One region of the Carboxydothermus pertinax genome, then DNA from elsewhere that is predicted to be linked to it. Evidence: riboswitches for the same ligand, from Rfam matches in the RefSeq annotation. Region 1 holds a riboswitch; the other holds the start of a gene.
What was found. Region 1 has a riboswitch for glycine ahead of cpu_RS08845 (GrdX family protein). Riboswitches for the same ligand answer to the same signal wherever they lie in the genome.
Positions count from the first base shown of each region.

Region 2: it holds a riboswitch for glycine, as region 1 does, so the genes downstream of both, gcvT (glycine cleavage system aminomethyltransferase GcvT) here and cpu_RS08845 (GrdX family protein) in region 1, are expected to answer to the same signal.

Region 1 is NZ_BDJK01000036.1:11,185-17,227, forward strand. Features, by position in the region: gene folP (dihydropteroate synthase) at 1-1,103, opposite strand, end outside; gene cpu_RS08830 (HD domain-containing protein) at 1,117-1,599, opposite strand; gene cpu_RS08835 (formate--tetrahydrofolate ligase) at 1,668-3,338, opposite strand; gene cpu_RS08840 (thioesterase family protein) at 3,530-3,925, opposite strand; glycine riboswitch at 4,317-4,404, shown strand; glycine riboswitch at 4,405-4,495, shown strand; gene cpu_RS08845 (GrdX family protein) at 4,569-4,964, shown strand; gene trxB (thioredoxin-disulfide reductase) at 4,990-5,913, shown strand; gene cpu_RS08855 (thioredoxin family protein) at 5,927-6,043, shown strand, end outside.
Region 2 is NZ_BDJK01000043.1:24,626-30,668, forward strand. Features, by position in the region: gene hemE (uroporphyrinogen decarboxylase) at 1-490, opposite strand, end outside; gene cpu_RS09585 (methylaspartate ammonia-lyase) at 706-1,968, shown strand; gene cpu_RS09590 (double-cubane-cluster-containing anaerobic reductase) at 2,203-3,468, shown strand; gene cpu_RS09595 (acyl-CoA dehydratase activase) at 3,468-4,202, shown strand; glycine riboswitch at 4,310-4,417, shown strand; glycine riboswitch at 4,421-4,483, shown strand; gene gcvT (glycine cleavage system aminomethyltransferase GcvT) at 4,573-5,655, shown strand; gene gcvH (glycine cleavage system protein GcvH) at 5,658-6,043, shown strand, end outside.

The DNA of each region.
Region 1 (6,043 bases):
TTGGCAATACCTAAAGTAACAGTGGCAGCAGTACCTTCTACCCGTTCATTTACCGGTAAGTCCAAGGTTTTTCCAATTAATGATTTCCTGGAAGTTCCAAGAAGAATTGGCTGCCCCAAGCTCTTTAATTCATTTAAACGTTTCATTAAAATTAAGTTGTGCTCTAAACTCTTCCCAAACCCAATCCCGGGATCAATTATTATTTTTTCCCGTGGAATACCGGCCCTAAGACCTATTTTTATACTTTCCTTTAAAAAGCTAATAACTTCTGCTATCAAGTCTTCATACACCGCTTCGGTTTTGTTATGCATCACCACCACCGGTGCCTCATAGCGGGCAGCAACTTCGGCCATTTTGGGATCTTTCTGAAGTCCCCAAACATCATTAATAATATGAGCTCCCGCTTCTAAAACTTTTTCCGCTACAATAGCTTTATAAGTATCCACTGAAATCGGAACTTCAATTTCCCGTACCAGGGCTTCCACTACCGGCAATACCCGGCGGATCTCTTCCTCCGCTGGAACATACTCCGCTCCCGGCCGGGTTGACTCGCCTCCTACATCAATAATATCAGCCCCTTCGGCTACCATTTGCCTGGCATGATTTAACGCCGCTTCAATATCATAGTAGCGCCCACCATCGGAAAAAGAATCGGGGGTAACATTTAAAATTCCCATAATTATAGTTCTTTTTCCAAGGGTAATTTTTTTTCCCCTACAGTCCAGCTCATATTTAGGCAGGCCATTTAAATTGTGTAAAAGTTCCTCAATTTCTTCCGCTAAAGCTTTAAGTCCGAAAGGTTGCATTTTAAGTTTGGGAATAACCTGGCGCCAGACTTTTTCGGTAGCAAAGCATAAAACGTCAGTGGTAGGCACAGTTAAATCTAAAGACCCCCAGGAAGTAGCACAATCCCCCCCTTTGGCTAAAAGTTCTTGTTTTAAAATATTGGCAGCTTTAGTTGCTAAGTTTTTTATTTTAATCGCTCGTAGCACCCCTTTAGGAGCCATCAAATTTTGACCGGGCAAAGTACTGCCAATTTTGGCGATCTCTTTTTTTGCCTCCTCAATATTAGAAAACTCCATGGACCATAAAATATTTTCCATAATAAAACCTCCGTTAATAAAACATCTTTTGGTGAAGTAAGAGCATCTCTTCTCCCTTATGACATTTAGATAAAACTTTACAGCTAAGGCAGGGCCGGGAAAGCTTGTCAGCAAGATATAAGAGCTTAGCAAACCCAGTTGAGTTGCTATTCCGATGGCCAGCTATAGCACCGGTTATTAAGTAAATCTCATCGTCGGTAAATAGTTCTTTTGTCATTAGAATTCTTCGAGCAATCTCCACTCCAATTTTAGCATGATCTAATCCTTTTTGATACTCCTCAACCCTTCCTAGATCATGAAGAAACGCGGTGATATAAACTAATTCTTGAAGTAACTCAAGGTTATTTTCGTAGTTTAATATATGTAAAATTCGGGCCACGTCTAAAAAGTGTTGAACATCATGGCGGCAAAACTCCCTTTCCTTTTCTAAATCAGCAATTATATTAATGCGCCTTACTACTTCTTCATCCCTAACAATCCGCCAAAATCTATCCATGCTCTCCCCAAACTTTCCGTTTATATAGGAAAAAGGGGGATTGCTCCCCCTTTAATTTTAAATTACGTTTAGAATAACCCAGTGATTTTACCATTAGCATCAATGTCAATAACTTCCGCTGCTGGCCGCTTAGGAAGCCCGGGCATGGTCATAATGTCCCCGGTAATCGCTACAATGAAACCAGCCCCCACCGATGCCCGAAGCTCCCGGACGGTGATAGTAAAGCCGGTAGGTCTTCCAAGCTTAGTCGGGTCATCGGATAAGGAGTACTGGGTCTTGGCCATAATCACCGGCATATTGCCAAAGCCCATTTCCTCAAATTTAGCCAGGGTTTTTTCAGCTTCTGCAGTGAAGTTTACCCCATCAGCGCCGTAAATTTCCCGGGCAATGGTTTCTATCTTTTGCTTAATTGACATTTCTAAGTCATAGAGGAAGCGGAAGTTCGCCGGCTTTTCTTCAATTACTTTAAGAACTTTTTGGGCTAGTTCAATACCACCTTCACCACCCTTAGCCCATACTTCCGAGAGAGCAAACTCCGCCCCCGAAGCTTCAATAAGCTCTTTAAGTTTGTTAAGCTCAGCATCGGTATCAGTGGGGAAGCGGTTAATTGCTACTACTGCAGGTAACCCAAACTTGCCAATATTTTCTATATGCTTTTCAAGGTTAGCAAAACCCCTTTCTAAAGCTTCCAAGTTTTCTTTATTGAGTTCTACTTTCGGTACTCCTCCGTTATATTTAAGCGCCCGCACCGTTGCCACAATAACTACCGCTGAAGGCTTAAAGCCGGCAAACCGGCAAACAACGTTGAAGAACTTTTCAGCGCCAAGGTCAGCACCAAAGCCTGCCTCGGTTACAAGGTAATCAGCAAGTTTTAAGGCAATCTTATCTGCCTGGATGGAGTTGGTGCCATGGGCAATGTTGGCAAAGGGCCCACCGTGCACAAAAGCTGGGGTATGTTCTAAAGTCTGAACTAAGTTTGGTTTAATGGCATCTTTCATTAATACGGTCATAGCTCCAGCAGCTTTCAAGTCCCGGACATATACCGGCTTCTGGTCGTATGTATAACCAATTAAAATTCTATTAAACCTTTCTTTTAAGTCCATGAGGTCGGAGGCAAGGCAAAGGATCGCCATAATTTCTGACGCCACAGTAATGTCAAAGCCTGTCTCCCGGGGTACTCCTTGAGCCGGTCCGCCAAGGCCGATAACTACTTTTCTTAACGCCCGGTCGTTTAAGTCCACCACTCTCCGCCAGACCACCCGTCTCGGGTCAATGCCCAACTCGTTTCCCTGGTGGATGTGATTATCGATCATTGCCGCTAAAAGGTTATGAGCAGTAGTGATCGCGTGCAGGTCTCCAGTAAAGTGGAGGTTAATGTCTTCCATTGGCACTACCTGGGCATAACCACCCCCAGCAGCACCACCCTTTACCCCAAAGCTAGGACCTAAAGAAGGTTCCCGTAAAGCAATAATAGTTTTCTTTCCTAAGCGGTTTAAAGCATCACCTAAACCCACAGTGGTTGTGGTCTTTCCTTCTCCAGCAGGGGTAGGATTTATAGCAGTGACCAGTATTAATTTACCATCTGGGCGGTCTTTAATCTTATCCCAAACATGCGCTGCAATTTTGGCTTTGTACTTCCCATACATCTCAATGTCATCTTCGGTAAGCCCCAGCTTTTCAGCAATCTTAACTATGGGCTCAAGTTTTGCCTCCTGGGCGATTTCGATATCGCTCTTCATTTCCTTTCCCTTCCTTTCTAGTTTTTTATTATTAATTATTATTAAAAAAGCCTTTGCTAACTACTTTGGACATCAATTATTAATATATTCGATTAATATACCAAAATTCCTTCTTAAATTTTTAAATTTTTGAAATATTTCTATAGATATTGTAATAACTTTCATTAACTTTATTTTTCTTCCAAGTTCGTTTATTTTTCTTTTGAATTTAGTTTCCCCAAAAATTTTTCAATATTTACGCATACTCTCTCGTGCCGTCCTTCCCCAATTTTCCCCTGCTCATCAAAAGCCTCAACTAAAAAAGTAAGTCGGCGTCCGTCTATAGCAACCAATCTGGCCACAGCTTCTACTTTAGCCCCCAGGGGAGTTGCTTTTAAATGGCTTACTTCCACTTTTGTTCCCACGGTAGTTTCCCCGGGATTTAAAAAATCTTCCACCGCCTTTACCGAAGCTTCTTCCATTAAAGCTATCATCATTGGCGTGGCAAACACCTCTAAACTTCCGCTTTTTACCGATAAAGCGGTGTTTTCAGGCCTAACTGTAGTGCTTGCTCGCCCTTCCAAGCCAACTTTAAGTTCTCCCGCCATCCTAACCCTCCTTTAAACGATTAAAAGCTTTTTTGTCTTTAAAAATTAATTCGGTACCGATTAGCATTTTCCTTTAATTATTTTTCAAATCCTTAAGAGAAAATTTGTTAACTTTAGGTAAATCAGATTGCATATTTTATTTGTACATAAAGGAACTTTTTGCACTTTTTATCACATTTTAAAAAGTCATTAACAGCTTTTTTTCGCCATTTTCTTAATATTCACAAGATAAAAACTTCGAATTTTGTCGAAAAAAATATTTTTTAGAAAAGGACTTGTGTAATTTATCACGAATATATTATAATAGCAATTGAAAAGTTAAGAAAACTTTTCTTTCTCCCCCTGTATAATTTTTTCTCCATCCCCCCAAATTAATAGTGAAATTTCCTGAATGATGGTGGCGGGAGAGACCCCTTTATAGGGGCGCCGAAGGAGCAAGGGAAACCGAAACTCTCAGGCAAAAGGACCGCAACCGGACGGGACTCTGGAGAGTCCGCAGTTGGCGGCACCAAAGGAGTAACCCGGGATTTCCCCGGGAATCTCTCAGGTCTTAGGGACAGAGGTCGGTAATAAAATTGGCCTCTGTCCTTTTCTTTTTAGTACCGCAGGAGCATATTAAGTCATTTCCTTGGAGGAAATCGAAATGATCGTGATTACAAACAACCCAAAAGTAAAAGAATATATACAAAAGTACCAGCTTAATAAAAGATTTTCCCTTTTATGGGTAGATGGCTTTACCGAGGACGTCCTGGAAAAAGTTCGCGACCTCTGTCATTTCGGCCATAAACTTTTAACCCATCCTTTAACAGGAAGTATTAAACCCAACCAAACCCCTTATAAAACTGTAGTTGTAGATCACCTAGAGCAAGAGATAGATTTTAACTCCATCTTAATAGCTGAAAACAGTTATTTTAAAACACTAGAACTTTTAACCAAACGCCCTCGCCCTAAGGAGACAGAGCTATTTTTAGATGACTTTGCTGTCATAGACCTGGACTTTTTTAAAAGTTTTTTGACCAGCCTGGGTCTTATTATATAAAGCTTTAAAAGAAGGAGGAGTGTCCATGGAAAGATATGACGTGATTATCATCGGGGCAGGTCCAGCAGGATTGTCTGCTGCTCTCTACAGCGCCCGGAGTAAGCTTTCCACCCTTTATATCGAAAAGCTTTCTACCGGCGGTCAAGCTGCCACTACCGATGAGATTGAAAATTACCCCGGTTTTGCCCGCGGCATTCCAGGACCAGACTTAACCCAGCAAATGGAACAGCAAGCTCAAAGATTTGGCGCCAAAAAACTTAATGCAGAAGTCAAGGCCATAGAACTTCAAGGAGATGACCGGATTGTCAAAACCACTAAAGGCGATTTAATTGCGAAAGTTGTTATTATCGCTTCCGGTGCCGCACCTAAACTTCTCGGTTGTCCGGGTGAGTTAGAATTTAGAGCTCGCGGGGTCTCCTACTGTGCCACCTGTGACGCTGCCTTTTACGAAGGCGCTAACGTCATGGTCGTAGGCGGCGGCGACTCAGCAGTAGAAGAAGCCTGCTACCTCACCAAGTTTGCTGAAAAAGTAACTCTCGTCCATCGCCGCGATACCTTGAGAGCCACCAAAGTTCTCCAGGAAAGGGCTTTTGCTAACGAAAAACTGGAAATTCTCTGGAATACCGTAGTTGAAGAAATTATTGGTACCGATGTAGTTGAAAAAGTCCGCCTTAAAAATGTCGTCACCGGCGAAGTTTTTGAAAAAGAAATTGACGGCATTTTTATCTATGTCGGCCTTGAACCCAACACCGAATTTGTCAAAAGCTTAGTAACCTTAGACGAACGCGGGTATATTATTACCGATGAAAATATGCGCACTAATATCCCGGGAGTCTATGCTGCCGGAGATGTCCGGCAAAAACTTTTACGGCAGGTGGTTACTGCGGCTGCTGACGGGGCCATTGCCGCCTATCATGCGGAAAAATATCTTGAAGAATGCATCAAGTAAAGGAGGTGATTATATGGCAGGCAACTTAATTGAAGTAAACAAAGACAATTTTGAAGAGGAGGTTTTAAAAAGCGAGCTTCCGGTCCTGGTGGACTTCTGGGGCCCCCGGTGTGTACCCTGCATGGGCTTA
Region 2 (6,043 bases), on a different contig from region 1:
TTTTACACTGGACGTAAGTTTTGGAACCGCCCCCTTCTATAATATAACTTGCTAAAGTAAAGGGAGCGCCAGAAAAGCCAATAAGCGGAACTTTGTCAGCAAGCTCCCGGCGTAATATTTTTATAGCTTCTAAAACATACGGCACATCTTCTTCAGGGGTAATTATCCGAACTTTTTTCACATCATCTATGGTTCGAACGGGATTTTCGATTACCGGACCTTCATCTTTAGCAAAGCGAAAGCCAATGCCCATTCCCTCCAAGGGTAAAAGAATATCGGCAAACAAGATTGCGGCATCGACCCCTAACTTTCTTACCGGCTGCAGCGTTACCTCTACTGCCAGTTCGGGGGTTTTGCACATTTCTAAAAAAGAGTATTTACTTCTAATTTCCATATATTCGGCCATGTAGCGGCCGGCCTGACGCATGAGCCAAACCGGGGTATAGGAAGTTTCTTCCCGGCGGCAAGCTTTTAAGAAAGTATTATTCATAGCTTTACTCCTTTCTCGGGACCGATTCGTAAACTAAACTAAAATAAATATTCAATACTAAACTAATATATATATTCAATATTATATCTTTTATTCCTTGTATAAGAAGAAATAAAAATCATTAATTTTTAAAAATCTTTAAAAGTAGCTTGCATTAAAAATTAAATATGGATAAAATTATACTGTATACAAAATACAGAAATGGGGTCGATGTCATGCTGATTAACGATGTACTTTTTGTCAAAGGCAGTTCTGGTTTTTATTTTGATGACCAAAAAGCAATTAAAAGCGGAGCCGTAGCTGATGGCTTTACTTATAAAGGCGAACCTTTAACCCCAGGTTTTTCCAGGATACGCCAGGGTGGCGAAGCGGTATCTATTATGCTTTTTTTAGAAAACGGAGAAATTGCGGTGGGAGACTGCGTTGCGGTGCAGTATTCCGGAGTAGACGGCCGGGATCCTGTGTTTTTAGCGGACAATTTTTTAAGAGTTTTGGAAGAGGAAATAAAGCCTAAGTTAGTTGGCTATAACCTCCTTAGCTTTAAAGAAGCGGCTTGGTATTTTGATAATCTTACCGATAAACAGGGAAAAAAATATCACACTGCCTTACGTTACGGGTTAACCCAGGCGTTGTTAGATGCGGTAGCAAAGATTAACCACTCTACCATGGCGGAGGTAATTGCTAAAGAATATGGCTTAAAGCTTTTATTAAATCCTGTACCGCTCTTTGCCCAATCGGGGGACGACCGCTATACCAATGCTGATAAAATGATATTAAAACGGGTGGATGTCTTACCCCATGGTTTATTTAATCACCCCTCGAAAATCGGTGCAGAAGGGAAAGATTTGACCGAATACGCCCTGTGGTTAAAACAGCGGGTAAAAGTCTTAGGGGATCCTGACTACCTGCCGATATTTCATTTTGACGTTTACGGTACCCTCGGAATTGTCTTTAGTGATAATTTAGACCAGGTAGCCGAATACTTAGCGAGATTGGAAGAAAGGGTTTATCCGCATCTTTTAAGAGTGGAGGGACCGGTGGATCTTGGCTCAAAGGAACGGCAAATTGAAGGGTTAAGGTATTTGCAAGAGAAGCTTTATTCCTTAGGTAGTAAAGTAGTTGTTGTAGCTGATGAATGGTGTAACAACCTTGCTGATATCAAAGAATTTGTGGATGCGCGGGCAGGTTTAATGGTCCAAATTAAATCCCCGGACTTAGGGGGGGTAAACGATATTATTGATGCGGTTTTATATGCCAAGGGAAATGGTATCGGTGCCTATTTGGGTGGCAGCTGCAACGAAACCGATATATCGGCTAAGGTTTCGGTTCACGTGGGCCTTGCTACAGGGCCGGATCAGCTCTTAGTAAAGCCTGGCATGGGTGTGGATGAAGGTTTAACTATCATGCGGAATGAAATGCTGAGGACTTTAGCGATTTTAAAGAAAAATAAATCTTTAATCCAGAAAAAAGTTGGTTAGCCGGAAGGAACGTCTTCCGGTTTTTTTATTCCATTTTGCAATACTTACGCGAAGTAAAAATAAAAAAATGGAATTTTACAAATAAAAACAATTAATATAAGATTAATTGTGAAAAAAATTATAAACTTTTGGGGAGGGGAGGGTCTGGTTGCCCCGGAGGACTTTAAATCCAATGGACAATTTTGGGGGTTTGGTTCGATTCCCACTTCCTCCCTTTAAAAAAGGAGGAGAGCTATGGACAATCGAGAACTGTGGAAGACTTTGAATGTTGATTTGGAGAAACACGATGAATTTTTGGCTCCGGTGCCGGGGGTTTATACCGAACTTTTTTTAAATCGACCCAATCGACCTAAAAAAATGGACTACTTTGATGCGGTAGTAGGGGATATTCATGGAATTAGAGTGCACGAGCTTTACAACTTAAAACATGCAGGTAAAAAAGTGTTTGCGACTTTTTGCGTTTATGTTCCGGAGGAAATTATTAATGCTACCGGCAGTGCTTGCATAGGCCTTTGCGCCGGTGCGCAGTATCCAATTCCGGCAGGGGAGACGGTCTTGCCCCGCAATCTTTGTCCGCTTATTAAATCAGCAATGGGCTTTAAAATTGAGAGAATTTGTCCATATTTCCAGGTGGCGGATTGTGTAGTAGGGGAAACTACTTGTGATGGCAAGAAAAAAGCCTGGGAGATTTTAAATGAATATATTCCAGTGCATGTGATGGAACTTCCCCAGAAAAAAGAAGCACGAGACCGAGAATTTTGGGAAGCTGAAATTAAAGATTTTGTGCGATTTGTGGAAGAAACGACTGGAGTTAAATTAAATGCCGAAAACTTAAGAGAAGGAATTGAAAAAATAAACAAAAAACGACAAGCCTTAAAAAGGCTTTCGGATTTAAGAAAACATAACCCTGCTCCTATCCATGGCTTGGATGTCCTTTTAATTAATCAATTGGCCTTTTTTGATGACCCTGAACGATTTGCTTCCAAGGTAAACGAACTCTGTGACGAATTAGAAGAAAGGGTTGCCCGGGGGGAAGGGGTAGCTCCCAAAGATGCCCCGAGAATCTTAATTACCGGTACCCCTCAGCCCATACCCCACTGGAAAATCCATGCCTTAATTGAAGGAGCCGGCGGAGTGGTAGTGGGAGAGGAAACTTGTACCGGGGAAAGGTATTTTAAGGATTTAGTAGAACCAGCCGATGACATGGACGGAATGTTAAAAAATATTGCAGCAAGATCTTTAAAGGTAAATTGTGCTTGCTTTACCCCCAACCCTGGCCGTATAGAGGACCTTTTAGGGCTGGCTAATAAATTACAAGTAGACGGGGTAATTCACTATTCTTTGCAGTTTTGTCAACCCTATGGAGTGGAAAGTTACTTCGTTAGCAGGGAGCTGGAGAATCGCAACATTCCGGTATTAAAGTTAGAAAGCGACTTTTCCGATGAAGACCAGGGGCAGTTAAAAACCCGGATTGAAGCCTTTTTGGAGATGATAAAATAGTGTTTGCAGGATTAGATTTAGGTTCTACCAATACGAAATTAGTAATTATAAGAGAGGATGGAAGCCTTCTTTTTAAGATTATTCCCACTAAATTTGAACCGGTGAAAGCCGGAGAGGCTATCTTAAGAGAGACAGGAGAGGATATTCAACGATTGGTAGTTACCGGTTACGGTCGGGTGGCTTTTAACCGGGGAAAAGTTGTAACGGAAATAACCTGTCAGGCCAAGGGCTGCCATGAATTATTTCCCGAGGTTGAATTTATCTTAGATTTAGGCGGTCAGGATGCTAAAATAATTAAAAAGGATGGTCAAGGAAGGGTAGTTAATTTTTTAATGAATGATAAATGTGCTGCTGGAACGGGCAGATTTTTAGAAGTAATTTTAGCGGCAATTGGGGATGAATTCCAGGATGAGGTTTTGGTTAATGAAGTTAAGGCAGTTCCTATAAATTCCATGTGCACTGTCTTTGCCGAATCTGAAGTTATCTCGTTGCTTGCCCGTGGAACTCCTAAAAGAGAAGTAGTAGCGGGGTTATTTAAAACAGTAGCCAAAAGGCTTGCCAAATTTGTCGCAAGCCTTGGCCAACCCCGAAAATTAATATTTACCGGTGGTGGGGCGAACTACAAAGCCCTAAGATTTTTTTTACAAAGAGAACTGGGAATTGAGGTGGTTGTGCCACCAGAACCGTCGGTGACCGCTGCTTTAGGGGCTGCTTTAATTGCTAAAGAAGCCTGAGGGTAACCTTCCAGGCTTTCTATAAATTAAAATTTTCACAAATATAAAAATTGTTGAATTAATGCGAAATTTATCATAAAATGTATACAGAAAACTAAATACGGCGGATGAAGGCAGCAGGAGAGACCCGGACTCGGGCGCCGAAGGAGTAAGCCTTTAAAGTTTTGCTTGGCTTTAAAGGTGAAACTCTCAGGCAAAAGGACTGTTGCTGGACGAAGCTCTGGAGAGTCCCAGGACTGGGCACCCACGGGGAGAATAATCTCTCAGGTCAAAGGACAGAGGCTAAAGCGTTTAGGTTTTAGCTATCTGTCTTTTTATTTTTTGGATTAAAAAACAAAAGCTGCAAAAACTAAGAAAAAAGGGTGATGGGATGGAAAGTTTAAAAAGAACTCCGCTTTTTGAAGAGCACTTAAAGCTTGGGGCCAAAATGGTACCCTTTGGTGGCTGGGAAATGCCGGTTCAGTATACCGGTATCTTGGAAGAACATATGGCTGTTCGTACCGATGTGGGGATGTTTGATGTGTCCCATATGGGAGAAATTGAAATTTTGGGTAGCAGGGCTGAAGAATTTGTAAACTACTTGATTACCAATGATGCTTCCCGCTTAAATCCTGGTGAGGTAATTTATACTACCATGTGTTATCCAAACGGCGGGACGGTTGATGATTTATTGGCCTATAAGTATTCCAACGACCATTACTTATTGGTAGTGAATGCTTCCAACAAAGATAAGGATTTTGCCTATATTATAGAACATAAGTGGGAAGATGTAACGGTAACCGACTTATCGGACCAAACGGCGGAAATTGCTCTCCAGGGTCCCCGGGCTCAGGAGGTCTTGCAAAAACTAACTTCTTTTGACTTAAACCGGATTAAATATTTTGGTTTTGTGGAAATAGAGGTAGCGGGTATTCCCTGCTTGGTAAGCCGCACCGGCTATACCGGCGAAGATGGCTTTGAAATTTATTTTACCCCCATTCACGCGGCAAAAATTTGGAATGAACTATTAAGTCTTGGGGTAAAACCAGCAGGGCTTGGTGCCCGGGATACTTTAAGGTTTGAAGCCTGCCTTCCGTTATACGGCCATGAACTTTCAGCCGAGATTACGCCTCTTGAGGCGGGACTTGGTTGGGCCGTTAAGTTTACCAAGGAAGATTTTCTGGGAAAAGAAGCTTTACTTGCCCAAAAAAATGCAGGGCTTAAAAGAAAAATTGTTGGTTTGGAAATGATTGGAGCAGGAATTCCGCGCCAGGGCTACGAAATAGTATTTAACCAAAGGGGAGTAGGTTTTGTTACCTCCGGTACCTTTGCGCCGTATTTTAAGAAAAACCTGGCTTTAGCCATGGTTGATATCGACGCGGCGGAAATTGGTACCGAGTTGGAAGTAATCATTCGGGGGAAGGGCGTTCGTGCCCGGGTAGTTCCAAAACCATTTTACAAAAGGGGGAAATAAGCATGAGTAATGTGCCTAAGGATTTAAAGTACAGCCGTGAGCATGAGTGGATTAAGGTAGACGGCAATATTGGTATTGTAGGGATTACTGATTTTGCCCAAAAATCACTGGGAGACATCGTATTTATTGAGCTTCCTGGAGTGGGTGATGAAATTACCGCTGGGGACACCTTTGGGGTGGTAGAGTCGGTAAAAGCTGCTTCCGACTTATATGCTCCGGTCTCCGGAAAAGTACTGGAAGTAAATGAGGAAGTTATTGATTCACCTCAATTGGTAAATGAAGACCCCTATGGTAAGGGGTGGATGATTAAAGTTGAAATTTCCAATGAAGCGGAATTGGAAGAACTACTCTCCCCCGAAGATTACGAAAAACTTTTAGAAGAGGAAGG